4 regions of the Arthrobacter stackebrandtii genome follow, and region 2 is predicted to be linked to each of the others. Evidence: riboswitches for the same ligand, from Rfam matches in the RefSeq annotation. Region 2 holds a riboswitch; each other region holds the start of a gene.
What was found. A riboswitch is a leader RNA that binds a small molecule or an ion and turns the genes downstream of it on or off. The one in region 2 is predicted to bind S-adenosylmethionine.
Positions count from the first base shown of each region.

Region 1: another riboswitch for S-adenosylmethionine. It lies ahead of JOF48_RS05620 (OsmC family protein); the one in region 2 lies ahead of JOF48_RS00940 (bifunctional o-acetylhomoserine/o-acetylserine sulfhydrylase).
Region 3: another riboswitch for S-adenosylmethionine. It lies ahead of JOF48_RS06495 (DUF1737 domain-containing protein); the one in region 2 lies ahead of JOF48_RS00940 (bifunctional o-acetylhomoserine/o-acetylserine sulfhydrylase).
Region 4: another riboswitch for S-adenosylmethionine. It lies ahead of JOF48_RS13065 (aminotransferase class V-fold PLP-dependent enzyme); the one in region 2 lies ahead of JOF48_RS00940 (bifunctional o-acetylhomoserine/o-acetylserine sulfhydrylase).

Region 1 is NZ_JAGIOI010000001.1:1,352,257-1,359,592, forward strand. Features, by position in the region: gene JOF48_RS05610 (LLM class flavin-dependent oxidoreductase) at 1-197, shown strand, start outside; gene JOF48_RS05615 (NADPH-dependent F420 reductase) at 194-901, shown strand; gene JOF48_RS05620 (OsmC family protein) at 1,023-1,562, opposite strand; SAM riboswitch class IV at 1,597-1,712, opposite strand; gene JOF48_RS05625 (ABC-F family ATP-binding cassette domain-containing protein) at 1,884-3,521, shown strand; gene JOF48_RS05630 (FAD-dependent oxidoreductase) at 4,021-5,427, shown strand; gene JOF48_RS05635 (hypothetical protein) at 5,631-6,092, shown strand; gene JOF48_RS05640 (alpha-L-fucosidase) at 6,380-7,336, opposite strand, start outside.
Region 2 is NZ_JAGIOI010000001.1:200,992-208,327, forward strand. Features, by position in the region: gene metX (homoserine O-acetyltransferase MetX) at 1-41, opposite strand, end outside; gene JOF48_RS00940 (bifunctional o-acetylhomoserine/o-acetylserine sulfhydrylase) at 143-1,459, opposite strand; SAM riboswitch class IV at 1,535-1,651, opposite strand; gene JOF48_RS00945 (Tex family protein) at 2,365-4,869, opposite strand; gene JOF48_RS00950 (VOC family protein) at 5,003-5,641, shown strand; gene JOF48_RS00955 (CPBP family intramembrane glutamic endopeptidase) at 6,023-6,910, opposite strand; gene JOF48_RS00960 (histidine phosphatase family protein) at 7,103-7,336, shown strand, end outside.
Region 3 is NZ_JAGIOI010000001.1:1,560,952-1,568,287, reverse strand. Features, by position in the region: gene JOF48_RS06520 (L-lactate dehydrogenase) at 1-856, shown strand, start outside; gene JOF48_RS06515 (LacI family DNA-binding transcriptional regulator) at 969-2,015, opposite strand; gene JOF48_RS06510 (UDP-N-acetylglucosamine 1-carboxyvinyltransferase) at 2,251-3,783, shown strand; gene JOF48_RS06505 (O-succinylhomoserine sulfhydrylase) at 3,889-5,100, opposite strand; gene JOF48_RS06500 (rhodanese-like domain-containing protein) at 5,246-5,638, opposite strand; gene JOF48_RS06495 (DUF1737 domain-containing protein) at 5,635-5,895, opposite strand; SAM riboswitch class IV at 5,979-6,101, opposite strand; gene JOF48_RS06490 (Pr6Pr family membrane protein) at 6,213-6,851, shown strand; gene JOF48_RS06485 (aminodeoxychorismate lyase) at 6,868-7,336, opposite strand, start outside.
Region 4 is NZ_JAGIOI010000001.1:3,003,156-3,010,491, reverse strand. Features, by position in the region: gene rsgA (ribosome small subunit-dependent GTPase A) at 1-261, shown strand, start outside; gene hisN (histidinol-phosphatase) at 680-1,495, shown strand; SAM riboswitch class IV at 1,660-1,773, shown strand; gene JOF48_RS13065 (aminotransferase class V-fold PLP-dependent enzyme) at 1,812-3,239, shown strand; gene JOF48_RS13060 (class I SAM-dependent methyltransferase) at 3,531-4,298, shown strand; gene JOF48_RS13055 (Nramp family divalent metal transporter) at 4,492-5,742, shown strand; gene JOF48_RS13050 (metal-dependent transcriptional regulator) at 5,760-6,521, shown strand; gene JOF48_RS13045 (DUF3592 domain-containing protein) at 6,638-7,030, shown strand; gene JOF48_RS13040 (AMP-binding protein) at 7,027-7,336, opposite strand, start outside.

The DNA.
Region 1 (7,336 bases), 1.2 Mb from region 2:
GAATTTACGTCGGCACGCCGGAGCAGGTGGCCGAAAAGATCCTGCTGACGCGCGAACACATGGGCCACGACCGCCACATCCTGCAAATGGACCTGGCGTCGGTGCCGCAAAAGGACGTCCTGAAATCCATCGAACTGCTCGGCACCGAGGTCAAGCCCCTCATCGACGCCGAACTCGCACAGAAGGCCGCAGCATGAGCATCCAGACCCTGAAGCAGCACGACCCCGCCACCACCACAATCGGCATCCTCGGCGCCGGGAAGGTCGGCACCGGCGTGGCCCGCCAGGCCATCAAGGCCGGCTACCGCGTGCTGATCGCGGCCTCCGGAGACCCGAAAGACATCTCGCTGATCATTTCCGTCATGGCGCCCGGCGCCGTCGCGGTCAGCGCGGCGGAGGCCATGGCCGCCGCGGACCTGGTGGTGCTGTCCGTGCCGCTGCACAAGTTCCGCACGCTGGATCCGGCAGGCCTGGCCGGCAAGCATGTCCTGGACACCATGAACTACTGGCGCGACACGAACGGCGACATGCCCGAGCTGGAGGCCGCGCCGTCAAGCTCCGAGATGGTGCACGCACACATCCCCGGCGCCCGGCTGGCCAAGTCACTGAACCACATCGGCTACCACGAGCTCGAGCTGGACGCCCGGCCCGCCGGCGCACCGGACCGCCGCGCCCTGGCCGTCACCTCCGACGACGGGCAGACGCGCGACCTGGTGCTCGGCTTCGTGGAGCACCTCGGTTTTGACGCTGTCGACGGCGGATCCCTCGCCGGGGGCGCCGCGTTCGAACCGGGGACGCCGATCTTCACCGGCTCCTACGACCGGCCCGGGCTGCAGGCGGAACTGCTGGCCCACGCAGCCGGCGCCACCGGCGAAGGGCGGGAGCTGGCACCGGCGCACTAACCCGTACCGGGAGCCACGCACGCCCCACCCCAATTTCGACAACGCAGTTGATGGACCGATTCCGCCATTTTTGGTCCAACAACTGCGTTGTCGATTTTTGGAGCGGATGCGTCCGGCGACGTCAGCCCTTCGTCACCACCGCGCTGACGGGCGTGGCGTTGCTGAACAGGTCCTGCACGGGGCACCGGGCCTCAACAAACCGCCCCAGCTCCTCATAGCTCTCCTGTGATTCCGGGCCGGAAATTCGCACTGCCAGGCGGATGTCGCTGAATCCCGGCCGGACCGACTCATCAATCCCGAACAGTCCCCGCACGTCCAGGTCACCCTCGGCATCCACCTGGATGTCGTCCACCTGAATCCCCAGCAGTTCCGCGTAGAGCCGGTACACCACTACCTGGCAGGCAATGATGGCCCCGAGCGCGTATTCCACGGGGCTCGCGGCCGTGTCGTCGCCGGCCAGCGCGGCGGGCTCATCCACCGTGAATTGGTGCTTGCCGGCGCTGATCCTCGTGGCCACCGAGCCCACCCCCACGCCCGCGGCCTTGTACGTCAGCTGCGCGCTTCCCGGGTTTGCGGCAATCCGCCGGCTCCACGCCGTGCCCGCCTCGAGCAGCCGCGCCGAACGCTGTGCCGCATCGTCAACAAGTGCTGTTTCAGTCATGATGTTCCTTCGGTTTTTGCGGGCGCCGTTCACCCCGCCATACTTACGCCGCAGCGGTTGCCGGGCGTCGAATCCTCACCTGGGGCACCCCACTATGGTGTGGAGGGTTGCCGCCCAGCCGGCCAGGGCCTGTGGCTGGAACTCTTGATTCTGCCCACCAGTCTGCCCGAGCAGCTGTGCCGGCCCCAAGGCCGCCGTCACATGCAGCAACATTCCATGCACGACGCCGGCACTCGCCTCCCCGCCGCCCGACGCCCCGGATGTGGGAGACGCACGCCACGCCCGTCCTGCGCCATCCGCGAAGCAACTTAAGATGGATCCATGAGCGCAACACTTGTGGCCAAGGACCTTTCCGGCGGCCACGCCCACCGCACCCTTTTCTCCAACCTCTCCTTCACGGTTGCACCCGGCGACGTGATCGGAGTGGTCGGTGCCAACGGTGCCGGCAAGTCAACACTTTTGAGCCTTCTGGCCGGAGCCGCCACACCTCAGGGCGGCACCGTGAGCACGGCGCCCCAGGATGCGTTTGTCGGCTGGCTGCCACAGGAGCATGAGCGGGTCGAGGGCGAGTCCATCGCCGCCTACATTGGCCGCCGCACCGGCTGCACCCAGGCCACCGTTGACATGGAGTCCTCAGCCGAGGCGCTGGGGTCCGGCAACTCCGCGGACGACGACCGCTACGCCGCAGCCCTGGACCACTGGCTGGCTTGTGGTGCCGCCGACCTCGATGAACGCATCCCCGCAACACTGGCAGAGTTGGGCCTTGACCTGAGCCCGGACGCGTCCATGACCGGGCTCTCCGGCGGGCAGGCCGCCCGGGTGGCGCTGGCCGCGCTCCTGCTGAGCCGCTTCGACGTCGTGCTTCTGGACGAACCCACCAACGATCTTGACCTGGCCGGGCTGGCTCGGCTGGAGGAATTCGTGAAGGGGTTGCGCGGCGGCGTCGTGCTGGTCTCGCACGACCGCGAGTTCCTGGCCCGCACCATCACCTCCGTCGTGGAGCTGGACCTGGCGCAGAACAAGGTGGCCGTGTACGACGGCGGCTACGACTCCTTCCTGGAGGAGCGTGCCATTGCCAAGCGCCATGCCCGCGAGGCCTACGACGAGTTCGCCGAGAAGAAGGCCGACCTCGTGGGGCGGGCCCGGGTGCAGCGCGAATGGAGCTCGCAGGGCGTGCGCAACGCCATGAAGAAGGCTCCCGACAATGACAAGATCCGCCGCAAGGCCAGCAGCGAGTCCTCCGAAAAGCAGGCACAGAAAGTGCGGCAGATGGAGTCCCGGATTGCGCGCCTCGACGAGGTGGAGGAGCCGCGCAAGGAGTGGGCGCTGCAGTTCAGCATCGGCGCCGCACCGCGCTCCAGCACCGTGGTTTCAACTCTCAACGCGGCCGTCGTGCGGCAGGGCGACTTCACGCTGGGCCCGGTCTCGGCGCAGGTCAACGCCGGGGAGCGGATCGGCATCACGGGCCCCAACGGCGCCGGCAAGTCCACGCTGCTGAAGCTGCTGCTGGGCCGCATCTCCCCGGACGACGGCGTTGCCTCCCTGGGTGCCAACGTCGCCGTCGGGGAGGTGGACCAGGCGCGCAGCCAGTTCCCGGAAGGCACGCCGCTCGGCGACGCCTTCGAGGGGCTGGTGCCGGAAATGAACCAGGGCGAGGTCCGCACACTGCTGGCCAAGTTCGGGCTCAAAGCCAACCAGGTCCTGAGCCCCGTGGGCGCCCTCTCCCCCGGCGAACGCACCCGCGCGTCGCTGGCGCTGCTGCAAGCGCGCGGCGTCAACGTGCTGGTCCTTGACGAGCCCACCAACCACCTCGACCTGCCGGCGATTGAGCAGCTCGAGGAAGCACTCGAGAGCTACGAAGGCACGCTGCTGCTGGTCACGCACGACCGCAGGCTTCTGGAGAATGTTAGTCTGGACACCAGATGGAGCCTGTCCAGAGGTCAGCTGACGGAGCTGTAGCTGCACCGGTTGCAGGGCACCTGCACCGAGGACGTGGCAAAGCGGCGAGGGTAGGGGAAATTTCCCCTACCCTCGCCGCTTTGCCACGTCGTCAGCGCAAGCAGCCCGGCAATGCATTAGCTCAACTAACGAATCTTCACCTTTTGACTTAAGTTCTCTAAAATGTTGCAATGGGTAACAGCTTTGCTGCTCTTTTTGGATCCGCAGCGAAGCCGCTTAATCGAATCTTGGTGCACACGCACCCCACCAGGTTCCGGACAGCACCGCAGGCGTGAGGCCGCGGGTGCACATGTTCCGTATGAACCGCGGGCGGCCATCCGCCTGTTTTGGCCGCAGCCATATCTGCCGCCGCGCACTGTTTGCTTGTTTCGCACCGTGCGCCTTGTAGCTCTGTCACGGATGCACCGTCCCACGGTCCGTTCGCTTGTTCCAGCAGGGCTGTGGATTCGAAGCGTCGCACACAGGCGGCACACATGATCCAAGTGATGAGGAGAACAGCATGACATTGCGAGTCGGAATCATTGGTGCGGGCCCCAGCGGCATGGCACAGTTGCGTGCCTTTGAATCAGCACGCCAGAACGGCGCGGACATCCCCGAGATCATGTGCTTTGAAAAGCAGTCCGACTGGGGCGGCCAGTGGAACAGCAACTGGCGCACGGGCCTGGACGAGCACGGCGAGCCCGTCCACTCCAGCATGTACCGCCACCTGTGGTCCAACGGCCCCAAGGAATGCCTGGAATTCACCGACTACTCCTTCGACGAGCACTTCGGCCGCCCCATCTCCTCCTTCCCGCCGCGCGAAGTCCTCTTTGACTACATCAAGGGCCGCGCCGAGAAGTCCGACGTGCGCAAGTACGTCCAGTTCAACACCGTGGCACGCCACACCGCGTACAACGAAGACACCCAGGAGTTCACCCTGACGGTGGAAGACTTGGCCACCGGCACCACCACCGACCACATCTTCGACAAGTTGGTCGTTTCAACCGGCCACTTCTCCACCCCCGCAGTCCCTGAATTCAAGGGCATCAACAGCTTCCCCGGCGAGGTCCTGCACGCCCACGACTTCCGCGGCGCAGAGCGCTTTGGCGGCAAGAACCTGCTCATGATCGGCAGCAGCTACTCCGCTGAAGACATCGGCATGCAGGCCCACAAGATGGGCGCCCGCTCCATCACCTTCAGCTACCGCAGCGCCCCCATGGGCTTCGACTGGCCCGAAAACACCGTGGAGCGCCCGCTCGTCACGCACTTCGAGGGCAGCACCGCGCACTTCTCCGACGGCACCCAGGGCGAGTTTGACGCCGTCGTGCTGTGCACCGGATACCAGCACAAGTACCCGTTCCTGCCCAGCGAGATGAGCCTGAAGTCGCGCAACGTGCTCTACCCGGGCAACCTCTACAAGGGTGTGGTGTGGCAGCAGAACACCAACCTGTTCTACCTCGGCGCGCAGGACCAGTACTACACGTTCAACATGTTTGATGCGCAGGCCTGGTTTGTCCGCGACGTCATGACCGGTGCGATCGAGCTGCCCTCACTGGAGGAGCGCGACGCCGACATCCAGCTGTGGCTGGAGCGCCAGGCCGCGCTGCCGGACCACAATGCGGAGGCGGATTTCCAGTCGGACTACCTGCGCGAGCTGATCGCGGCCACGGACTACCCGCCGTTCGACCTGGACGCCGTGTCGCAGCTGTTCAAGGACTGGATGGGCCACAAGGAGACCGACATCCTCGGCTACCGCGACATGGTGCACCGCTCAGTCGTCACCGGCACCATGGCCACCAGGCACCACACCCGCTGGCTCAACGCCATGGATGATTCGCTGGAGCGCTACCTCAACGGCCCGTCGCAGGACGTTGACACCGGCACGCTAGCCGCGCTGACCGGCGAAGGCAAGGTCTCCAGCAACTAACCTCCCCCTCGACGCTGTCGCAGCAATGGCTGCTTTTTTCGGGACGCTATCGCAGTTGGTGCGATAGCGTCCCTGTTTAATGCGTCATTGCTGCGATGGCGTTGTTCTGTTGCGCAGGCGCGGGTGCATGCAGCCGGGTATTGACACAGTGCAGAATGAGGCGCATTCTAAAAACATAACTATTGTTTTTAGATGGAGGAGTCATGGCAACGCACTCAATTCCCGCAGCTTCCACGGGTTGGACCTCCCACGCACTGGCGCGCGCGAAGGCCGATCCCACCTACGGCGCGTTCCTGCTGCTGTGGATCGGCTTCATCGCCATCCCGCTGATCATGGGCCTGGACAAGTTCTTCAACGTCCTGACCACATGGGAGAACTACCTGGCCCCCTGGATCGAGAACATCTCCCCGTTCAGCGCCCACGGCACCATGGTCGTGATCGGCATTGTGGAGGTCGTGGCGGCCGTCCTCATGGCTCTGCGCCCCCGCTACGCCGCCTGGGTTGTCTCGATCTGGCTGCTGGGCATCGTGGTCAACCTGCTCACATACTCCGGCTTCTACGACGTGGCCCTGCGCGACTTCGGCCTCATGGTCGCAGCCGTGGCGCTTGGCCTGCTGGCCCGGACGTACACGAAACCCGGCATCCGCAAGGGCGGCATGAAGTAGCCCTCGATCCCAAACTTGAGCTGACGGCGCACCGGAGCCCGCGCCGCCAGCTCATTTCATTGCCCCATCACGACGCCGGACACACGCCCCACGCGTCCGGCCCACCGACGCCGTCGCACCAATGGCCGACTTCCTGCCGGGCCAATCGCGGCAGTTGCGACAGCGTCTGTCATTTTCCAGCCATTGCTGCGACGGCGTCCATCACTTTCCGGCCATTGGTGCGACAGCGTCGGGTGCGGCAGGGGCGTCGGGGGCGGCGGGCGCGGGCGCGGGTGTCAGCCGGGGCATCAATCCGGGGTGTCCGTGGGGGCCAGGTACCGGATCTCCGGCACAGTGGACACGCCGGCGCAGAAGGCCGTCGCGGCAGCCAGCTGCGGGCTCTCCCCCTCAAGCCGGATAACCAGCTTCTGCGCCGTCACAGGCTCGAACACGTGGATCCGCTGCGATCCCACCGTGCCGGCGTCCACCACCAGGTCCCCAGATTCCGTAAAGACCTTGTGTCCGGAAATGCGTTGCCCGCCGGTCAGCACTTCTTCAATCCGGAGGTGGTCAAAGGTGACCGGCGCACCAAAATCAGCCACCCACTCCCCCTCACCCACAGCGGAGAGTGAGGCGGCAAGCGGCGCCGCGAAACGGCGTCGCATTTCACCGGAAAATTCGGCCAGCCGCGCCAGGTCCTCCGCCGGAATCAGCCCGCGCGTGTCCGGCGGCAGGTTCAGCAGCAGGTTCGCGCCCAGGCCGATGGAGCGGTAGTAAATGGCGAGGAGGTGGTCGAGGTCCTTGGGGGCGTCGTCGGGGTGCCAGAACCAGCCGCGGCGGAGGGAGACGTCGCACTCGGGCGGCAGATACAGCGCCTCGGTGAGCGCGGAGGAGTCGACTGTGTAGTTGGAAAACTCGGTTTCGGAGACGACGTAGCGGACGGGGTCGGCGGCCAGCCCGTCCTCGTTGCCGACCCAGCGGATGGTTGGGGCGCCCATGTTGAAGACCATGGCGCCCGGCTGCAGCTCGTCAATGAGCGCCGCAATCCTGTCCCAGGCATACTCGCGGCCCTGTGATCCGGCCCCGTCAAACCACAGCTCAGCGAGCTCGCCGTAGTTGCTGCAGAGCTCGCGCAGTTGGGCCAGGTAGAACTCGTCGTAGGCGTCCGGCTCCGGGTAGCTGGGGGCGTTGCGGTCCCACGAGGAGAGGTACAGTCCCAGCTTCATGCCGTGCTTCCGGCAGGCGGCGGCCACTTCCGCAACAAC
Region 2 (7,336 bases):
CCGATGTGGATTGAGCGCAGCACGCCGCCGCCCAGGCCCACAGAGGTGGACCAGGCGGCCGCGGGCTTTGCCGTGCCGGCGTCGGTTTCAGGGGACAACACTTTGCGCTCCACAGCCGTCGGAATCACTGGATTCACGTGGCTTACGCTGATTTGGCTGCGCGGAATCCGGCTTCCAGGTCCGCGATGATGTCCGCGACGTTTTCCAGTCCCACCGACAGCCGAACCAGGCCCGGGCGCACACCCGCCGCCAGCTGCTGCTCGGGTGAGAGCTGTGCGTGCGTGGTGGAAGCCGGGTGGATGACCAGCGAGCGGACGTCGCCCAGGTTGGCCACATGCGAGTGCAGTTCCAGTCCGTCAACGAAGCGCTTGCCGGCTTCGGCGCCGCCCTTGATGTCAAAGGCGATGACTGCGCCGGTGCCGTGGGGACCGTACTTGCGGCCGCGTTCGAACCACGGGCTCGAGGGGATGCCGGAGTAGGCGACAGCCTCAACGTTTTCGTTGGCCTCCAGCCACTCGGCGACCGCCACGGCGTTGCTGACGTGGCGTTCCACGCGCAGGCTCAGCGTCTCGATGCCCTGGGCGATCAGGAAGGCGTTGAACGGTGAAATGGCGGAACCGAGGTCGCGCAGCAGCTGTACGCGGGCCTTGAGGATGTAGGCCAGGTTTGCGCCCAGTGCGCAGCCCACGCCGAGGTCGCGGGCGTAGACCAGTCCGTTGTAGGTCTCGTCGGGGGTGTTGAATCCGGGGAACTTCTCCGGGTTGGCGGCGAAGTCGAAGTTGCCGCTGTCCACAATGACGCCGCCAATGGCGTTGCCGTGCCCGCCCAGGTACTTGGTGGCGGAGTGGATGACGATGTCGGCACCCCACTCGATGGGGCGGATCAGGTACGGGGTGGCGAGGGTGTTGTCCACGATCAGCGGCACGCCGGCCTCGTGGGCGATGGCGCTGATGTTTTCCAGGTCCAGCACGTCCTGGCGCGGGTTGGAGACTGTCTCGCCGAAAAACGCCTTGGTGTTGGGGCGCACGGCTGCACGCCATTCATCCAGGTTGTCGGGATCGGAGACAAACGTGACCTCGATGCCCAGCTTCTTCAACGAGTGGGCCAGCAGGTTGAACGTGCCGCCGTAGACGCTGGGGCTGGAGACGATGTGGTCGCCGGCGCCGGCAATGTTCAAGATTGCGAACGTGGTTGCGGCCTGCCCGGATGCGAGCATGAGCGCACCGACACCGCCTTCGAGGTTGGCAATGCGGTCTTCCACGACAGCCGTGGTGGGGTTGCCCAGGCGGGTGTAGATGGGCTCCAGCTCCGCCAGGGCAAAGCGGGCGGCGGCGCTCTCGGCCGACGGGAACACGAACGATGTCGTCTGGTAGATGGGCAGCGACCGTGCACCAGTGGTGACGTCCGGCTCCTGGCCTACGTGGATCTGACGGGTTTCAAATGACCAACCGTTGCTCATGGCTGTTTCCTTAACACTAGAGGCCTGCAACTGTGAGCCTCCCGCGCGTGGTGCGTGGAGGGTCAAGGTGCGAATGGCCCGCGCTTGCGCCGTGACCGGTTGGTCCGGCGCCTGGTCTTCACCCGGGGCACCCCACCGCGGAAGGAGGGTTGCCGGTCAGCTAGCCGGGGCTGTTCGCTGACACTCATGACCTGCAACCAGTCTGGAAGAAACTTTGCGCGCTTGCAAGATTGTGACGACTTTATGACTTCTAGCGAACTTCTGCTTGAAATTCCAACCCAGAAATGGCATATGGCGAATAAATGATTCATGAACGACGCCGGATGGCTCCGTACCAGCGAATCCGCACCTGCCGCCGTGGTCGTCGACGCCCCCGGATTGCTGCCGACGCCAGAGGTCACGGGTCACGGTGAAGCCTAACGGCCGGCGCCGCCGAGGCCACAGAAAAGGCCCCTAGCCGTCCGCGACAACACAGACAAGGTTTCCGGACGTCCGCGACAACATAGACAAGGCCTGCAATGCGGTCGTCCGGGGGCTCGTTTGGCGGCTCATTGGGGAGCTCGTTTAGGGGCCGTATCTGTAGATTCGAAGCGACGACAGGGCCATTTTCATCGTCTCGAGAACTGCAGTGCCGACGAGGGGGCAGATGTTGCGATCCGCCCCCTGTGCAACCCTGGCGGTTCGCAATATCTGCCCCGCGGCATGGTTGGTGGCGGCATGGTGCGGGTTTTCAGCGGACGCTGGCGGCAAACAGTACTTGGGCGCCCGGCTCTCGATGGCGGTCGCGGCCCGGGATGCCGGCCCCACCTTCCGGCACCCGGCGCCATGGAACAACCGCCACCGCGTGAATCGCCGGGAGGCCACCGCTCGAAGGCCCGCTGCGGTCCCCGCCCGGCACCGCGACGCTACTTCCCCAGCCCCGCCCGGCGCAGCGCCTCGGCCATGGCGGTGTTGGCGGGAGCCGGGGCGGATTCGCGCGAGGGGCGGACGGCCTCTTGGCCCTGGCCCTGGCCCTGGCCCCGACGTTGCCCCTGGCCGCCGGCGCCTTGGCCCTGTCCCCGACCTCCGCCCTGCCCGGCACCGCGCGCACCCTGCCCGCGTCCGCGCCCTTCAGCACCCCCGCCCTGGGGCGAGGGGCGCCCGGAACCGCGGGAGCCGGCGTCGGACTTCCCGCCTGAAGGCTGGCCGGCCTCGTCATCGAGGCGCAGGGTGAGCGAAATGCGCTTGCGCTCCGGCTCCACCTCGAGGACCTTCACGCGCACCACCTGGCCGGACTTGACCACAGTATGGGGGTCGGAGACGAACGAGTGGCTCATGGCGGAGACGTGGACGAGCCCGTCCTGGTGCACGCCAATGTCAACGAAGGCGCCGAAAGCGGCCACATTGGAAACGGTGCCCTCGAGGATCATGCCGGGGCGCAGGTCGGTGATCTTCTCGATGCCGTCGGTGAATGTGGCGGTCTCGAAGCGGGGGCGGGGGTCGCGGCCGGGCTTTTGCAGCTCCGCGATGATGTCCGTGACGGTGGGCAGGCCGAAGTCGCCGTCCACAAAGTCGGCCGGGTTGACGGAGGCCACGGCCGAAACGCCGCCAGCGACTTCAGCCGGCTTGGCACCCGCCGCAACGAGGATCTTGCGGGCCACGCCGTACGCCTCGGGGTGCACGCTCGAGGCGTCGAGCGGCTCCGCTCCCCCGGTGATCCGCAGGAACCCTGCGCACTGCTCGAAGGCCTTGGGGCCGAGCCGCGCCACCTTCAGCAGTTCGCGGCGCTTGGTGAACGGGCCGTTTTCATTGCGGTGGGCCACAATGTTTTCGCTCAGGAGGGGCCCGACGCCGGCCACCCTCGCCAGGAGCGCGGGCGAGGCCGTGTTCAGGTCCACGCCCACGGCATTGACACAGTCCTCCACTACGGCATCGAGGGAGCGGTCGAGCTTGGCGGGCGTGAGGTCGTGCTGGTACTGGCCCACGCCAATGGACTTGGGTTCGATCTTGACCAGTTCGGCCAGGGGGTCCTGCAGGCGGCGGGCGATGGAGACGGCGCCGCGCAGGGACACGTCCATGCCGGGCAGTTCGGCGCCGGCAAGCGCCGAGGCGGAGTAGACGGAGGCACCGGCCTCGGAGACCACGAGCTTGCTGACCTTGCTCTCCGGGTTCTGGCGCTTGAGCTCGGCCACCAGCTCCGCGGCCAGCTTGTCAGTTTCGCGGCTGGCGGTGCCGTTGCCGATGGCAATCAGCTCAACGTTGTGCTTTTGGGCCAGCCGGACCAGCGTGGAGAGGGACTCGTTCCACTTCCGGGCCGGGGCGTGCGGGTAAATGGTGTCGGTGGCGGCAACCTTGCCGGTGCCGTCCACGACGGCCACCTTCGTGCCGGTGCGCAGGCCCGGGTCCAGGCCCAGGGTGGCGCGGTTTCCTGCCGGTGCGGCCAGCAGCACGTCCCGGAGGTTGGCGGCGAAAACCCGTACCGATTCCTCTTCGGCGCTCTGGAACAGCCGCACGCGCAGGTCCACGGACAGGCGGGTCAGGATGCGGGTGCGCCAAGCCAGCCGGGCGCTGGTCATGAGCCAGGTGTCGGCGGCACGGCCGGACTCGGTGATCCCCAGTGAGTGGGCCACGGCACCTTCATAGGCGGCACGCGCCTGGGCCTGGGCATCAGCGTCACGGGTGTCGGCTTCCGCCAGGTCCAGTGTCAGCATCCCCTCCTTTTCGCCGCGGAGCAGGGCCAGAACGCGGTGGCTGGGCAGTGTGTGCGGCGGCTGGGCAAAATCAAAGTAGTCCTTGAACTTCTCGCCCTCGTTGTCCTTGCCGGTCTTGACGGCGGAACGGAGCCTGCCCGTCTTCCAGAGCCGCTCTCGCAGCTCGCCCACGAGCACCGCGTCCTGGCCGGCCCGCTCAATGAGGATGGCACGGGCGCCGGCCAAAGCGTCGTCGGCGCTGGCCACGCCGCGGCCGGCGTCAATGAAGGAGTCCGCCTCCACGGCGGGGAACTTGGACGGGTCCGACAACAGCGCATCGAGCAGCGGCTCGAGCCCGGCCTCGCGGGCGGCATCCGCCTTCGTCTTGCGCGTGGACTTGTAGGGAAGGTACAAGTCCTCCAGCTCCGACTTGGTGGCGGCGGCCTCCACCGAACGGCGCAGCGCATCCGTCAGCTTGCCGAGCCCGTGGATGGTTTCCAGCACCACCAACCGGCGGGCCTCGAGCTCGCGCAGGTAGCGCAGCCTCTCCTCGAGATCACGGAGCTGTGCATCGTCCAGGGTCCCCGTGGCTTCCTTCCTGTACCGGGCAATAAAGGGGACGCTGGCGCCGTCGTCCATCAGCCCAATGGCGGCGCGGACTTGGGCGGGGCGCACGCCCAGCTCGGCGGCGATGGTGTTGATGATGCGCTCGGCCTGTGCAGCGGCGGTGGGCAGGGTCAAGGGTGCGGAAGTCTCAGTCACGCTTCAATTCTGCCCCACGGCACCGACATCCTGCACGCAGGAGATCGGACGTCCCATGCGGCTTAGGGCACACTAAGTCGAGTGATCTGCGTCAAAGTGCCAAGATGAAGTCATGCGAATGGACCATGTTTCTTATGCGAGTGAATCAGACGGATTGGCTGCCACCGCGGAGCGAATCGCGAGTGCCTTGGGGGTCAAGGCGGTGAAGGGCGGAATCCATCCGCGCTTCGGAACCCGCAACATGATCATCCCCCTCACGGACCACCACTATGTGGAAATTGTCGAGTGCCTGGACCACCCTGCCTCCGACAAGGCGCCGTTTGGCCAGGCCGTCAAGGCGCGGTCTGCTGCCGGCGGCGGATGGATGGGCTGGTGCGTCGCCGTTGACGACCTGGTCCCGTTCGAGGAGCGCCTGGGCCGCAGCGCAGTGCCGGGCAACCGCAAGTTCCCCGACGGCCAGGAACTGATCTGGCAGCAGATCGGCATCAAGGGCCTGATCGCCGATCCCCAGGTGCCCTACATGCTCAAGTGGGAGGGCGACCCCGCCCTGCACCCGTCCCAGGCACGGCCGTCGTCGGTTCGGCTGTCGTCGCTGACCATCGCCGGCAGCGCCGAGCGCGTCACCGAATGGCTGGGCGAGCCGGTCGAGGCGCCGCTGGACGACGTGGCCGTGGAGTGGATCGCCCCGCGCGGCACCCCGGGCATCATGTCCGTGACGTTTGAAACGGCCCAGGGCCGGGTCACGATCTAGCCCCGGAGCCCTCACCTTTTCCTTGCACGACGGCGGCACGCACCTTTCGGAAGGTGCGTGCCGCCGTTTTGGTGTCACCTGGGCTTTTGCATCCCCCAGCTTTTGCATCCGACGACGTCCGGCCCACTTTGGGTATGCGCCGAGTTGGGGTACTGGGCTTGCGCCACCATGATGCCTGCGCAAAGTTGGGGGTGCAAGCGTGCGCATACGCAAAGTCGAATCCGGCCCCACGCCGCCCCGGCCAACACTGGCACTTTGGGTATGCGCCGAGTTGGGGTACTGGGCTTGCGCCACCATGATGGCTGCGCAAAGTTGGGGGTGCAAGCGTGCGCATACGCAAAGTCGAACGCGGAACTCGACACTGCGCCGGTGTGCCCGGGCTCAGCCGCCGAAGCCCAGCGCCGGGCCCAGCGTGAACGCGGCAATGTCCACGAGCGCGTGCGCCACCACCAGCGGCGCCACCCGGCCCCATTTCTTGTACACCCAGCCGAACAGCAGCCCCATGGCAAAGTTGCCGACGAACGGCCCGAACCCCTGGTAGGCGTGGTAGCTGCCGCGCAGCACTGCCGCCAGAAAAATCGCGCTCCACCAGCCCAGGCCAATCTTCTGCAGGCGCCCCAGAAGGTAGCCGTTGAGGATGACCTCTTCCAACACGCCCGCCCGGACCGCCGAGAGCACCAGCACCGGTACGGTCCACCAATACTGGTCTAGGGCGCTGGGAATGATCTCCGTGGTGATGCCCAGCGCCCGCCCGGCCGCATACAGGCCCAGCGACGGCACGCCAATAATGACCAGCAGCCCCAACGCCCCCAGCCCGTCGCGCACCGGATGCCGCCAATCCAGCCCGATCTTGCGGAACACGGATTTCCCCGGCTCGGCCAGCAGGTAAAACACCAGCAGCACGGGCACCAGCGAAAAGAAGATGCCCAGCACCTGGTAGGTAAAATCAAACACTTCCCGGCTGTTCTGCACCGCATTCAATGTGGAGGTTCCCTGCGCGATCGGGGCCTGGCTCATCTTGTCCAGCAGCGACACCACCGAATACACGGCTGACTTCCCCAGCGACAGACCCAGCACCAGCAGCACCTCAAAAATCAGCCGCCGCCGAGACCTGCCTCCCCAGTCTTGGAGTTCGACGGCGGCTCCCCCGCCTTGCGCTGTTGGCGGCACGACGCCGGCTGCCCGGGCCGGCCCGGCACCCGGGGAGGCCGGGGCAGGGACGGAAGGTGCGCCGTCGTGCTTGGAATGGGCGGGAACGGGATCATTCATGGTCCCCATCATGCCGTCCCCGGCTGGAAATCGCATGTGCCCCGCCAGCGGGGATGGCACGCGTGATGCCTACACGCCGAGGGCCCCGGGCCGAGCCAGCGGGGATTGGGACTGCGTGGGTGGGCCCACACGCCCGAGGGCCCCGGGCCGAGCCTGCGAGGTTTGGGAGGGCGTGGGGAATAGGCTCGTGCCATGGGAGCGCCTCGACAGATCATCATGGTGCGGCACGGGCAGTCGGCCGCGAACGTTGACCAGACCATTTACAACCGGATTCCCGACTACCGGATCCCGCTCACCGAGCTGGGCGTGGCGCAGGCGAAGGCGGCCGGCGAGAGGGTGCGGCGGCAGCTGGACGGGCAGAAGGTGCGCGTCTACGTTTCGCCGTACCTGCGTGCGTACCAGACGCTGGAGGCGATGGCGCTGGGC
Region 3 (7,336 bases), 1.4 Mb from region 2:
GGTGGTGCTGTACGACATCGCCACCGCCAAGGCGGAGGCCGAGGTGCTGGACCTGGCGCACGGGACTCCGTTCGTTGGCTCCTCAAGCATTACCGGAGGCAGCGACATCGGGCTGACGGCGGGATCCGACGTCGTGGTCATCACGGCCGGCGCCAAACAGGAGCCGGGCCAGACTCGGCTGGAACTGGCAGGCGTCAATGTAGGCATCATGTCCAAGATGCTGCCGGCGCTGATCGAGCTCTCGCCGCACGCGGTCTATATCCTGGTGACAAACCCGTGCGACGTCCTCACCGCCGTGGCCGAACGCATCACGGACCTGCCGCCCGGGCGGATCTTCAGCTCCGGCACGGTGCTGGACTCGGCGCGGCTGCGCTGGCTCGTGGCGGAGGCTGCCGGCGTGGCGCCGCAGAGTGTGCACGCGCTAATTGTTGGCGAGCACGGAGACACCGAATTTCCGCTGTGGTCGGCTGCTACGATTGGGCAGACGCCGCTGCCGGAATGGACCGATTCCTCCGGCGCGCTGCTGTTTCCGCGGGAGCGGCTGGAGACCCTGACCCACGACGTCGTCCACGCGGCCTACAAGGTCATCGCCGGCAAGGGCGCCACGAACTACGCGATCGGGCTCTCCGGGGCGCGCATCGTTGAGGCCGTGCTGCGAGACGAACGTGCGGTTTTGCCAGTGTCCAGCGTGCTGCACGGGTACCGGGGGATCGACGGCGTGGCGCTGAGCGTGCCGTCGATCGTTGGTGCCGGCGGCGTGCAGCGCGTGCTCGACACGCCCATGGACGACCGCGAAGCCGAACAGCTGCAGCACTCGGCGCAGACCCTGGCCGACTCCATCGCGCTGTTCACCTGAGCCTCGCCCGGCCGCCAGCTGGTCCGGTGCAACCAACCCTCCCCGACGCTCTCGCACCATTGGCGGGTTATTCCCCAACGCTGTCGCAGCAGTGGCGGGTTATTCACGGACGTTAGCGCAGCGGCGGCGCTGCCACGGAGCCGCGCATCACTACGGGGCAGGGAATCAAGACAGTTCCGGAAGATTCCTTGCGGATTCCATTGCTGAGCTCGCCCAGCAGAATTTCCACGGCCTTTTCGCCCATTTCACGGTGGGGGATCGCCACCGTGGTCAGGCCCGGCACGGTGGTCTTGGCGAGAGGATCGTGGTTGTCGTAGCCTACGATGCTGAGGTCCTCGGGGACACGCAGTCCCAGCCGGGCACAGGCGAGCATGACGCCAAGGGCCACCCGGTCATTGGCGCACACAACACCGGTGGGCCGGTCGTGCTTCGGCGAGTGGCCGCCGTCGTCCGAGAAAAGGCGCATGGCGGCGGCGTAACCGTCATTGATGTCCCAGCCGGTTTCCACAGCCTTGATGGGGGGACGGCCGGAGGCAGCAATGGCGGTGTCAAAACCCTCGGTGCGGCGCTGTGCGGCGACCGCGTCGAGGGGGCCGGAGAGGTACGCAATATTGATGTGGCGGCTGTCGAGCAGGATTTGCGTTGCGCTGCGCCCGCCCGCAACCTCGTCCGCCATGACGGAGCGAAGCCCGCCCTCCGGGTCAAAGCAGTTGGCAAGAACGGCAGGAACTCCGTGCATGGCCGGGTGTGGCGTGTGCGGACGCATGCTCTCCGCGGCAAACACCAGGGCGTCCACCTGCCGGTCCAGAAGCATGGTGAATGCACTGTTTTCGCGGGCCTCCTGATTTTGGGTCTCGATGACCAACAACAGGTATCCGGCATCGAACGCGGCGCTGCTGGCACCCTGCAGGAGCTCACCGGCGAACGGGCCGCCGGCGATGGTGTCGGTGACAACCCCGATGGTGTGGGTCCGCTGGGCCTGTAGTGAACGCGCGACGGCGTTGGGCGTGTAGTTCAGTTCCTTGGCGGCCGCCAGAATGCGCAGCTGCTTGTCCTTGGCGATATTGCCGTCCGCCCTGCCGTTTAGCACGAAGCTGACTGCGCTGCGGGAAACGCCGGCGCGGTTGGCAACGTCCTGGGAAGTGGCCTTGCGTGCCATGGAGCCTCCTAAATCGTGTTAGGCCAGCTTACTGCCTCAATGTTGCGCCGCGACGGCGGATGTTTCAGGCGTGGCGGACCCGCCGGTGTACCGTGGAGTAACAAGCGGGGCATTAACGCACAACTGACAGCGCATTTATCGCACATGGCGATTATTTACGTGAATTTTCTTCAAAGACTGTCCAAAAGGTCACATGATCCCGGGGAATTATGCATACCGTGATATAAATGCACTTATGACTCAAGTGGCTGCAGAAACTGTCGGCGTTTTGGTGCGGGATGCACGGAACGAAAAAGGCTGGACCCAGGGCGAGCTGGCATCCCATCTCGGAACCAGCCAGAGTGCCGTGGCGCGGATGGAACAGGGCAAGCAGAATCTGAGCCTGAAGATGATCCAACGCATGGAAGACCTCCTCGAGGCGAATCTCTTCAGCGTCGGGGCCGTGTCCAAAAACGCCGTCACCCACCTGCGCGTGCACGGCGGCCGCCAGCTTTCCGGCAGCGTTGACGTGAACACCAGCAAGAACGCAGGCGTGGCTCTGCTGTGCGCCAGCCTGCTGAACCGCGGCACCACCACCTTGCGCCGCGTGGCCCGGATTGAGGAGGTCAACCGCATTGTTGAGCTGTTGACGTCCATTGGCGTCGAATGCACCTGGCTCGATGACAACGACCTGCAGATCCGCCGCCCGGAGGTGCTGGACCTGGCGCAGATGGACATCGCCGCCGCCAAGCGCACCCGCAGTGTCATCATGCTGCTGGGCCCGCTCCTGGACGAGGAAAACCCCTACCGCATCCCCTACGCCGGCGGCTGCGACCTTGGCACCCGCACCGTGGAGCCGCACATGCAGGCACTGCGCGAGTTCGGCTTGGACGTCAACGCCCACGACGGCTTCTACCTGGTCCAGGCCCCTCGCAGCGACGGCGAAGACCGCACCTTTGTGCTCACCGAGCGCGGGGACACCGTCACCGAAAACGCCATCATGGCCGCCGCCCACCGCGAGGGCACCACCGTCATCCGCAACGCCAGCCCCAACTACATGGTCCAGGACCTCTGCTTCTACCTGCAGGGCCTGGGCGTCACGGTGGAAGGCGTGGGCTCCACCACGCTGACCATCAAGGGCAAGTCCCGCATCGACGTGGACATTGAGTACGCCCCCTCCGAGGATCCCATCGAGGCCATGTCGCTCATCACGGCAGGCATCGTGACCAAGTCCGAGGTCACCGTGCGCCGCGTACCCATCGAGTTCATGGAAATTGAGCTCAAGGTGCTCGAGCAGATGGGCTTCCGCTACCTCAAGTCGGCCGAGTACGTGGCACGCAACGGCAAGACCCGCCTCGTGGACATCACCACGCTGCCCTCCGAACTGAAGGCCGCACCGGACAAGATCCACCCCATGCCTTTCCCCGGCCTGAACATCGACAACCTGCCGTTCTTCGCCGTCATCGCCTCCTGCGCCGAGGGCACCACGCTGATCCACGACTGGGTCTACGAGAACCGTGCCATCTACCTCACGGAACTGAACCGCCTCGGCGCCGGCGTCCGCCTGCTGGATCCGCACCGCATCGACATCACCGGCCCCACCGCCTGGCGCGCCGCGGAAATCGGCTGCCCGCCGGCACTGCGCCCGGCAGCCTGCATCCTGCTGGCCATGCTCGCCGCGAAGGGCACCTCCGAGCTGCGCAACATCTACGTCATCGAGCGCGGCTACGAGGACCTGGCCGAGCGCCTCAACACCGTGGGCGCCGAGATCGAATACTTTCAGGACTGATCCGGCTCGGCTTCTTCCCCGAGCACGACGGCGGCCGGTGACCTTTCGCGCGAAAGGTCACCGGCCGCCGTCGTGCTTGGGAGGGACGCCCGTACAGTTCAGCCCCTAGATTGCTGCCAGCGCCGCCGCGAGGTCCTTCTTGAGGTCGTCCAGGTCCTCGAGTCCCACGGACAAACGCAGGAAACCGTCGGAGAGCCCAATCGCTGCACGGCCCTCCGGCCCCATGGCGCGGTGGGTGGTGGTGGCCGGGTGCGTGATCAGGGACTTCGCATCGCCCAGGTTGTTGGAGATGTCGATGATGGACAGCGCGTTAAGCAAGGCAAACGCGGCGTCCTTGCGCGTTCCGGAGGCCGGTTCGGCCAGCTCAAATGTCAGCACGGTGCCGCCGGCCTTCATCTGCTTTTTGGCCAGCTCGTACTGCGGGTGCGAGGGCAGGTGGGGGTACAGCACGCGGGCCACCTGCGGCTGCGCCTCGAGGAATTCGCCGAGCGCCAGCGCGTTGTTGCACGAGTGCGTCACGCGCAGGTTCATGGTCTCCAGGCCCTTCGTCAGCACCCAGGCATTGAACGATGACAGCGCCGGCCCGGTGTGGCGCATGAGGTTCTTCACGGGCCCGTCGATGAACTCCTTCGTGCCCAGGATGGCTCCGCCCAGCACGCGGCCCTGGCCGTCAATGTGCTTGGTGCCCGAATACACGATGATGTCCGCGCCGAAGTCGCCGCAGCGCTGCAGCAGCGGGGTCGCGAACACGTTGTCGGCCACCACCTGCGCGCCCGCCGCATGGGCGAGGTCGCACACGGCCTGGACGTCGATGATCTCCTGCATCGGGTTCGACGGGGACTCAAAGAACACGGCCGTGGTCGGCACCGAGAGCGCCTCGCGCCACTGCTCCAAGTCCGGCCCGTCCACAAACACGGTCTCCACGCCCCAGCGCGGGAGCAGTTCGTTCAGGATCACAAAGCAGGAGCCGAAGAGCGAGCGCGACGCCACCACCCGGTCCCCGGCAGCGAGCAGCGCGCCCAGGGCGGTGAACACGGCCGACATGCCGGACGCCGTCGCAAAGCATGCCTCCTTGCCCTCCAACAGCCGCAGCCGTTCCTGGAACGTGGCCACCGACGGGTTGCCGTAGCGTGAGTACACGAACCGGTCCACCTCGCCCGTGAACGCCTGCTCGGCGGCCTCCGCGGACTCGTACACAAACCCGGAGTTCAGGAACAGGGCCTCGGACGTTTCCTGGAAGTTGCTGCGGTCAAGGCCGCCGCGGACGGCTTGGGTGTCCTCTGCCCATGTGGCTGCGTGCTCATTAAAGTTGCTCAATGGTGGTTCCTTGGCTTTCGCTTGTGGTGCTGGTGAAGTACGACGGCGGCCCTTGCGCCATGCGCTTGGCGCACCCCGGGGCCGGTTGGGTTTGGTGTGCCTGCCGGTGGTGGCCGCCTGCGGCTGGCTGGCAGGCCGCGGCAGGCTAGTGCCAGGGCAGCTTGCGGTTCTTCCAGCCGTTGACCACGCGTTCGCCGTAGCGGTCGGGCTCGCCTTCAAACCCCTCGAGGATGTTCCACGCCGTGTAGCCGGCGGCGGTTGCCGCCTCGGCGGCGGCGATGGAGCGGGCGCCGGAACGGCACAGCACCACCAGCTCGGTTCCCGGCTGGACCACCTCGGCCAGCTCGCGCAGGAAGTCCGGGTTGTTGTGGCCGCTGCCCAGGTTCCACTGGATGAAGGCGGGCTTGGCGTTCAGCGCCGAAATGTCCGGCACGCCGATGTGCTGCCATTCACCCTCGGTGCGCACGTCCACCAGGACGGCGCCCGCCGCCACGCGCTCCCACGCCGATTCCGGGCTCACGTCACCTGCGTAGCTCATGCGATGCCCTCGCCGTCGAACTCAAGTTCGGCGTCCAGATCGTCAACCGCGGTGGCGACAGCGGCGTCGCTGACGGCCACGGCGGCGGGCAGGATCACGGCCTGGGCGGCCACCACGGAGGTGCCGTCAAAGGTCACGGCCGGTCCGCCATGGAGCACATACCCTTCCGCGAGGGCTTCCGAAACCCGCTCACAAAAGACGCGGTCGTCGGGGCCGGTGATGAGCCGGTAGGCCAGGGGGGATTCGTGCGCGGACATGGGTACTCCTCATTGCAAGTAGCCGACGCAGCAAGCGGGAGCTGGGGGCGGTGCCTGGGGTTGGGCCAAAGACGCCGCGGGATGGTTCACGCTTGCAAATTGCCAGCCATGGATCACTGGGTTTGCCGAGTATTCACCTGAGGCACCCCGCCGGAACAGAGGGTTGCCGTCCAGCAAGTCAGGGCTTGGCGCTGGCACTCATTACTCCCTTTGAAAATAACACACGCATGCTCCCGGACCGCCACCGCAGGGCGAGTATGGCGCAACATGACGGAAATCAGCAGACGCGCGGGCCCCGGCACTGGCATCATGAATCCATGACCACCACGCGCATGTTTGCCGCCGTCCGCTTCGCCTTTGGCGCCACGACCCTCGCCGCCGTCGGAATTCAGCTGGGCATCCACATCAGCCACGGCTTCAGCGTGCTGAACTTCTTCAGCTATTTCACCAACCTGTCCAACATTTTTGCCGCCGCGGTGCTGGTGGTTGAATCGGTGCTGGCCTGGCGCGGGAAGGACCTTGGCCCGGCCTGGGCGTTGCTGCGCTGCATCTCGGTGGTGTGCATGGCACTGGTGGGCATTGTGTTCAGCGCCCTGTTGCGGGATGTCGACCTCGGCTCGCTCCTGCCCTGGATCAACACGTGGCTGCACTATGTCATGCCAGTCGCCATCGTGGCAGACTGGCTCATCTTCCCGCCCCGCCACCCCATCCCGCTCAAGCGCATCGGCGTGGCCGTGCTGTTCCCGCTGGCCTACCTCGCGTACTCGCTGGTCCGGGGCGCGGCCACCGGCTGGTACGCCTACCCTTTCCTGAACCCGGCCGACGGCGGATACGCTGCGGTCCTGCTGACCTGCCTCATCATTGCGGTGGTGTTCGTGGCCACGACGGCGCTGGCCATGTGGCTGGGCAACAAGCTCGGCGCGCGGCACACCAGCCGCGACAGGTCCTACGCCTAGCTGTACGCGGGGCGGGCTATTCCGTTGCGGCCAGCAGCGCCGACAGCTCGGCTGTGAGCGCGGCACGGGTGGCAGCGTTGCCGATTTCCTGTCCGTCGATCGAGTTGACCGGTGCCAGCAGGCGCAGGCTGGAGATCAGCCACACCGCGTCGGCATCCAACAGGTCGGCGGGTGTGACGGGGCCGTAGCCCAGCTCCCAGCCGGCCTCCCTGGCCGCAGCGAACAAGGCGCCCTGGGTGGTGCCCGGCAGGATCCCGGTGTCCAGGTGCGGGGTGATGAGGCGCTTGACCGGGATGCCGGAATCATCCGAGATGTGTGCCAGGAGGACCGATGAGGTGGGACCCTCCAGCACAAGTTCGTCGTTGCTGGTGAAGATGACGTCATCGGCGCCTACGCTGTGGGCGTGGCGCAGCGCCGCCATGTTGACCGCGTAGGACAGGGTCTTGGCACCCATGAGCAGCCAGGGTGCCCGTGCGGCAATGTCA
Region 4 (7,336 bases), 2.8 Mb from region 2:
ATCCGATCCTTCGGCTTGGCGCATGTTGACGCCGACCGGATCCTGCAGGCCTTCCCGGACCTGGCCCCGGGCGCCGAGAACTGCGAACGCGGCTGCAAGCATGACAGCGCCGCCGTGAACTGCGGACTGGATCCGTGGGTTGCCGAGGGAAGCGCGGGCGACGCCGGCCCGGCCCGCCTGGCGTCGCTGCGCCGCCTCCTCGGCACCAGCGACCGCACCGAAGGCCGCGCGGCTGAGAAGGAGCTCGGCGTCACCGACTGACCCCGACGGCGCCCGGCCCGCCCTGCTCCTGCGCTCGGTCACGGACAAACGATGCGCCACTCTTGGGCTGCGCGTGGTTGTGCCCAAACCACGCGCAGGAGCGGGAGTCCGTCACGGACCAGCTTGCGCAGGCAGGGCCGTGGTCAACGGCAGGCCGCGGTCAAAGCCCCTCCCTTGGGTCCTATGCGCACAGTTGGGTGGCCATCTGGCGCATACCCAAACACGGCTTTGGCCATGCGCACGGTTCGGGGTGGCATCGGGCGCAGCTCCTTCACTGGCGCCACGTTGGGAGGTGAATCTTGCGCATACCCAAACACGGGCTTGGCCATGCGCACGGTGCCGGCCCGTCGCTGCGCATAAGGTCGTTGGGGAGTGGCCCTGCCCGAACCCGGGCCCAATCCGCGATAGCGTAATCACCATGACCATCGAACCCCAGACGTACAACGACGACCTCCGCCTCGCCCACGTGCTCGCGGACAGCGTGGATTCCCTGACCATGTCCCGCTTCAAGGCCCTCGACCTGGCCATCGAAACCAAGCCGGACCTGACCCCGGTCACGGACGCCGACAAGGCCGCCGAGGAATCCATCCGCAGCCAGCTCGCCCGCGTCCGCCCGCGCGACGCCGTCCTGGGCGAGGAGTTCGGCAGCAGCGGGCACGGCACGCGCCGCTGGATCATCGACCCCATCGACGGCACCAAGAACTTTGTCCGCGGCGTCCCCGTCTGGGCCACGCTGATCGCACTCGTGGACGACGGCGTTCCCGTTGTTGGGCTCGTCAGCGCACCCGCACTGGGCAAGCGCTGGTGGGCGGCCCAGGGCACCGGCGCCTACATGGGCAAGTCCCTCGCCTCCGCCACCCGCATCCGCGTCTCCAACGTCACGGAGCTCAAGGACGCCTCCATGTCATATTCCTCCATGACCGGATGGAAGGAGCGCGGCAACCGCGATGACTTCATCGCACTGACCGACGACGTCTGGCGCACCCGCGCGTACGGCGACTTCTGGTCGTACTGCATGGTCGCCGAGGGCAGCGTGGACATTGCCTGCGAGCCGGAGCTCAACCTCTACGACATGGCCGCCCTGGTCCCGATCGTGCAGGAGGCCGGCGGCCGTTTCACCTCGCTCGACGGCGTCGACGGCCCCTACGGCGGCAACGCCCTGGCCACCAACTCCATCCTGCACACGGAGGTGCTGCAGCGCCTGAACCCCAGCTGGGACGACCTCCTCAGCTGATGCCCACACCCTCCCCAACCAGGTAGAAGCACAGGTGGGTTAAGTGCGACGGCGGACTCCCGCCGTCGCACTTGTTCGTTGCCCTGCGCCGCGGCCAGGCCAGGTGACGACACACGGCGTAACAAATGCACATGTCAAAAAGTTGGGCTAATCTCTTGTGCATAGGTCACGAGTGCCAGCGCTAAACCCCGGTTTGCTGGCCGGCAACCCTCCTTTCGCGGCGGGGTGCCCCGGGTGACGACCTGGCCAGGCCGGAGCGGTCTTGGCAAGCGCGGACTCCTTGGCACCCAAGGGTCCTTCGTCGAAGGAACTACTCATGAGCTCTGCCCTGTTGGAATCAGCCACCCTGAAATTGTCCGGACTTGCCGCCGACCCCCTGCTGCCGGTTGTCGGTGCGGAACTGCCCGCGCCCCTCATCACCGGCGGGCATGTGCGCTATGCAAACCTGGATTACGCCGCCTCGGCCCCGGCCGTGGAAGAGGTGGCCGCACACCTGAATGAGGTGCTGCCCTACTACGCCAGCGTGCACCGGGGGGCCGGATACGCTTCCCAGGTGAGCACCTCGGTGTACGAGAACGCCCGCACCATCGTGGCCAAGTTTGTGGGCGCCCGCGCAGACGACACCGTCATTTTCACGCGCAACACCACCGACTCCCTGAACCTCCTGGCCGGCTGCGTCGAATCCATCCTGAAGCAGCGCGGCTTCACCGAGGGCCGCTCCAACGCCCACGGTGAGGTGCTCTACCTGGACATCGAGCACCACGCGAACCTCCTCCCGTGGCAGGCGCTCCCGCACAGGTCAGTGGTTGCCGCCGGCTCCATCGCCTCGACCCTGGCCCGCGTGGAAACGCAGCTGCGCGCCGGGAACGTGGTGCTGCTGGCCGTCACCGGCGCCTCCAATGTCACGGGCGAGGTCCTGCCCGTGGCCGAGCTTGCCGCGCTGGCGCACAAGCACGGCGCCCGGATCGTGGTTGACGCCGCGCAACTCGCCCCGCACCGCCGCATCGACCTGGCCTCGAGCGGCATCGACTACCTGGCTTTCTCCGGCCACAAGCTCTACGCCCCCTTTGGTGCAGGCGTCCTGGTGGGCCGCCCCGACTGGCTCGACGCCGGGGCCCCGCACCTGGCCGGCGGCGGCGCCGTGAAGGAGGTCCGCCTCGAGTCGACCAGCTGGACCGAGGGACCGGCCCGCCACGAGGCCGGCTCCCCCAACGTGCTGGGCGCCGCCACACTGGCCCGGGCCGCCGAGGTCCTCGCCGGGCTGGACGCCGCGCAGTGGCACGAGCACGAGCAGCAGCTTCGCAGGCACCTGGTGGACGGGCTCGCCGCGCTCGACGGTGCCAGCGTCCATGAGTTGTTCAACGACGGCGCCGACTACGCAGATTGCGGCAGCATCGGCGTAGTCAACTTCTCGGTCACCGGATACGACGCCGGACTGGTCGCCGCCTACCTCTCCGCCGAACACGGTGTGGGCGTGCGCGACGGCAAGTTCTGCGCCCACCCGCTGCTCAACCGGCTGGGCCTGCCGGCCGGTTCGCTGCGGGCCAGCTTCGGCGTGGGCTCGCGGCTGGAGGATGCCCAGCGCCTGATCGACGGCGTGGCCGCACTGCTGCGCGACGGCCTCGGCTGGGATTACGTTGTGGACGCCGGCCGGTGGGTCCCCGCCAACGACACCCGCAGCTACCCCGACTGGGCACCCAACACCCCGGGGACAGCCGGCGCAGCCCCCTGCGCCACCGACTAGTCCACGCCCCTCCCTTCGACGCCATCGCACCAATGACCGCTTTTCGGCCATCCCTGTCGCACCAATGACGGATTTTCGGCCAGCCCTGTCGCACCTCGGTGCGGCGGGGTGTGCCACAGCCAAGCACTGCGTCTTGCGTACTGCGATGGGGTTTCGAGAAATCCAGCCATTGCTGCGATGGCGTCGCGTGCATTGATTGATGCCATTGCTGCGGGCTTCATGGGGATGGGGCGGCCCTGCCCACGGTAAAGTTGAGCGGCAGCAGGAGGCACAACGTTGGTGGGAGTGGACATGGCAGGCATGGGCGGACCGGTTTTCGACGCGGAACGGCGCAGGCACATGGCTGCAGCGTTCCTTGAGGGCGGCGACCATTACCACAAGGTCCGTCCCGGCTACCCTGCCGATTCACTGGACTGGCTGCTGGAAACGGCCGGCCCCGTCCGCGATGTCCTGGACATTGGTGCGGGCACGGGAAAGTACACGCAGTTGCTGGCCGGACGCGGCTGGACCGTTACCGCCGTCGACCCTTCCACCGACATGCTCGCCCAGCTCACGGCCAACCTGCCAGAGGTCACGGCCGTCACCGGCACTGCAGAACAGTTGGACCTGCCCGGCGCATCGGCGGACCTGGCGGTGGTGGCCCAGGCCTGGCACTGGGTCGACCCAGTGGCCGCCAGCACCGAGATTGCACGGGTGTTGCGGCCCGGCGGCACCCTTGGGCTGGTGTGGAACCAGCTCGACGTCAGCCTCCCGTGGGTCCACCGCCTCGCCCGGATCATGCACGCGGGCGACGTGCACAAGCCCGACTTCCGCCCCGAGGTTGGCCCCGAGTTCTCGGCACCGGAAGCACACAACACCCGGTGGGCGCAGCCGCTGACGCCGGAGGGGATCATGGAGCTGGCTAAGTCACGCAGCTACTACCTCAAGGCATCCGATGCCACCCGCGAAAAGGTCATGGGCAATCTGGCTTGGTACTTGCTTGAACACCTGGGCCATGCGCACGGCCAGGAACTGGAGCTCCCCTATCTCGCCCAGACTTGGCGCAGCCACAAGCTCTGACGCCGTCCAACGGCACCGGGCAGCACATCTCATCCGGCGGCGGGGTCCCAGCCCCGGGTCCAACTCCCGCCAGCGCCACCTTTGTTTCCCCATAGCAATACCTCAGGGAAACTGAGTCACCTCGACAAGCACAGCCACGTCACTTATGATTTCGGTAAGCCTAAATATTTGACTTAGGCTTAGCGAAGGATGGATTGTGCTCGACACCTTGAAGAAGCGTCCGCTGCGGAGCCCCCGCGGCGGGCTCGTGCTGCTGGGCCCCGCGTTTGTCGCCGCCATTGCCTATGTTGATCCCGGCAACGTGGCCGCCAACCTCACCTCCGGCGCCACGTACGGCTACCTTCTCGTGTGGGTGCTGGTCACGGCCAACGTCATGGCCATGCTGGTGCAGTACCAGTCGGCCAAACTCGGCGTGGTGACCGGCAAGTCGCTTCCGGAACACCTGGGCCAGCGACTCAAGACACGCAGCCGCCGCCTCTACTGGCTGCAGGCCGAACTGGTGGCCATGGCAACGGACCTCGCCGAGGTGGTGGGCGGCGCCATCGCACTGCACCTGCTGTTCCAGCTCCCGCTCCCCGTGGGCGGCCTGATAGTCGGCGTTACCTCAATGGCCCTGCTGAGCGTGCAGAACCGCCACGGCCAACGGCATTTTGAGTCCATCATCATCTTCCTGCTGGTCATCATCACCATCGGGTTCCTCGCCGGGCTGGTCCTCAGCCCGCCGGACCCGGCCGGCATCGCCGGCGGACTCGTCCCCCGCTTCGACGGCGCCAACAGCGTCCTTCTCGCAGCCGGAATGCTTGGTGCCACCGTCATGCCCCACGCCATCTACCTCCACTCTCAGCTGGCCAAGGACCGCCACACCGACGCCCGAAGCACCCCGGCGCGCCTTCGGAAGATCATCAAGGCGACCAGGCTCGACGTCGTCCTTGCCTTGATCCTGGCCGGCGCAGTGAACATCGGCATGCTGCTGCTGGCCGCGTCAACACTGGGAGGGGTCTCCGGAACCGACACGATCGAGGGCGCGCACACAGCGATAGTGGACAGCCTGGGCCCGGTCATGGGCGTGGTGTTTGCAGTGGGCTTGCTCGCGTCGGGACTGGCATCAACCTCGGTGGGCGCCTACGCCGGGGCCACCATCATGAACGGCCTGCTGCACATCCGCATCCCGCTGCTGACCCGGCGCGTGGTCAGCCTGATCCCGGCCATTATCCTGCTCTCCGTCGGCATCGACCCCACCTGGGCGCTGATCGTGAGCCAGATTGTGCTCAGCTTCGGCATCCCGTTCGCCCTGATCCCGCTGCTGCGCCTGACAGCGAGCAAAAAGGTCATGGGCGAACACCGCGACGGGCTCCCCTTGCGCCTTGCCGCACTCACCAGCGTCATCCTGATCGTGGCCCTGAACGCCCTGCTGCTGTGGCTGACCTTCACCGGGCAGGCCTAGCGGGTAGGCTGGGGGACGTGAAACAGACTGCCACCTCCTCCAGCATCGAAGACTATGTGAAGGTCATCTATGCCTACACCGAATGGCAGGACAAGCCCATCACCTCCAGCGTGCTGGCCACCCGGCTCGGCGTCGCGAACTCGTCGGTGTCGGAGATGGTCCGCAAGCTCAAGGACCAGGGCCTCGTGGACCACCAGCCGTACAGCCCCATCCACCTGACAGCCCGGGGGCTGAGGCTCGCACTGTCCATGGTCCGCAGGCACCGGTTGCTGGAAACCTACCTGGTCCGCGAGCTCGGCTACACCTGGGACGAGGTCCACGACGAAGCCGAACAGCTGGAACATGCCGTCTCCGAGCACTTCATCGAGCGCATGAGCGCCAAGCTGGGCCACCCCGTCCGCGACCCCCACGGCGACCCCATCCCCGACGCCACCGGCCGCATCAGCATGCCCCCCTCGCACCGCCTTGACGAGCTGGACCCCGGCCACACCGGACGCATCTCGCGCATCAGCGACCACGACCCCGAGCTCCTGCGCCACCTCGAATCCATCGGCATCGGCCTGGACACGCAGCTCACCGTCCTGGGCCGCCCGCCTTTCGGCGCCGGCTGGCAGGTGAGTTTGGCGGGACCTTCCCAGGACATGGCCGACGCCGGCCACCTGACTTTGGGCGATGAGGTTGCGGCCTCGCTGTGGCTGGCCTCGGTGGGCACGCACCCGGGATGTGCCGTGGCTGAGTTCACCGGCGGCACCCTGATGAGCGGGCACTCCGCGGACTGACAGCCCCGGCTGTTCCCAACAGCGCGAATGTCCGGCACCGGCGGGCCCAGGCTGCGCCGGGTCCCACAAGGCGTCCGGCTTCCGGCTTCCGGCAGGCCGATTGGTAGCATGGGTGGATGCCTCCCTGGATACCAGTTTTTGCAGCCATCCCGCTCCTGCTCGGGGCAGTTTTCCTGACCATCGGCACCGTCCTCTACAAGCCGGGCAGCGGCAAATGGCCGCTGGTGCAGGGCATTGCAGTTCCCTCCGGAACCTTCGGCCCGCCCAGGTATGAATGGCGCAGTCCCGACGGCGTCTTCCGGCGCGGCCGCGCCGTCGCCAGGTCCCTGCCGCTGCTGCCCGGAACGGCCGTGACGGTGGCCTTCGACCCTAAAGACTTTTCTCGCTTCCGCCTGGACGGGGTGGTGAGCTCAGGGCAGATCTTCATCATCATTGGCTGGATCATACTCATTCTGGGCCTGTTCACCGCCATTCTACTGACGGTGCTCGCGGTCAGTTTTCCCGCCTAATCCGGCGCTCCCGGCTTGTCCGCGGGCGTGGTCCGCCCTGCACGCAGGATGTACCTCTGCACCTTGCCGCTTGGCGTCTTTGGCAGCTCGGGGACAAAGTGGATCCGCCGCGGATAGGCATGGGCGGCGAACTTGTCCTTCACCAGGCGCTGCAGTTCGGCTGCCAGTTCAGGGGAGCCGGCCGCGGAGTCCCGGAGCACCACAAAGGCCTCAAGGACTTCGCCCCGGATGTCATCCGGGGTGCCGATGACTGCGGCCTCGGAAACCACCGGATGCGTCACCAGGACAGACTCAACATCAAAGGGC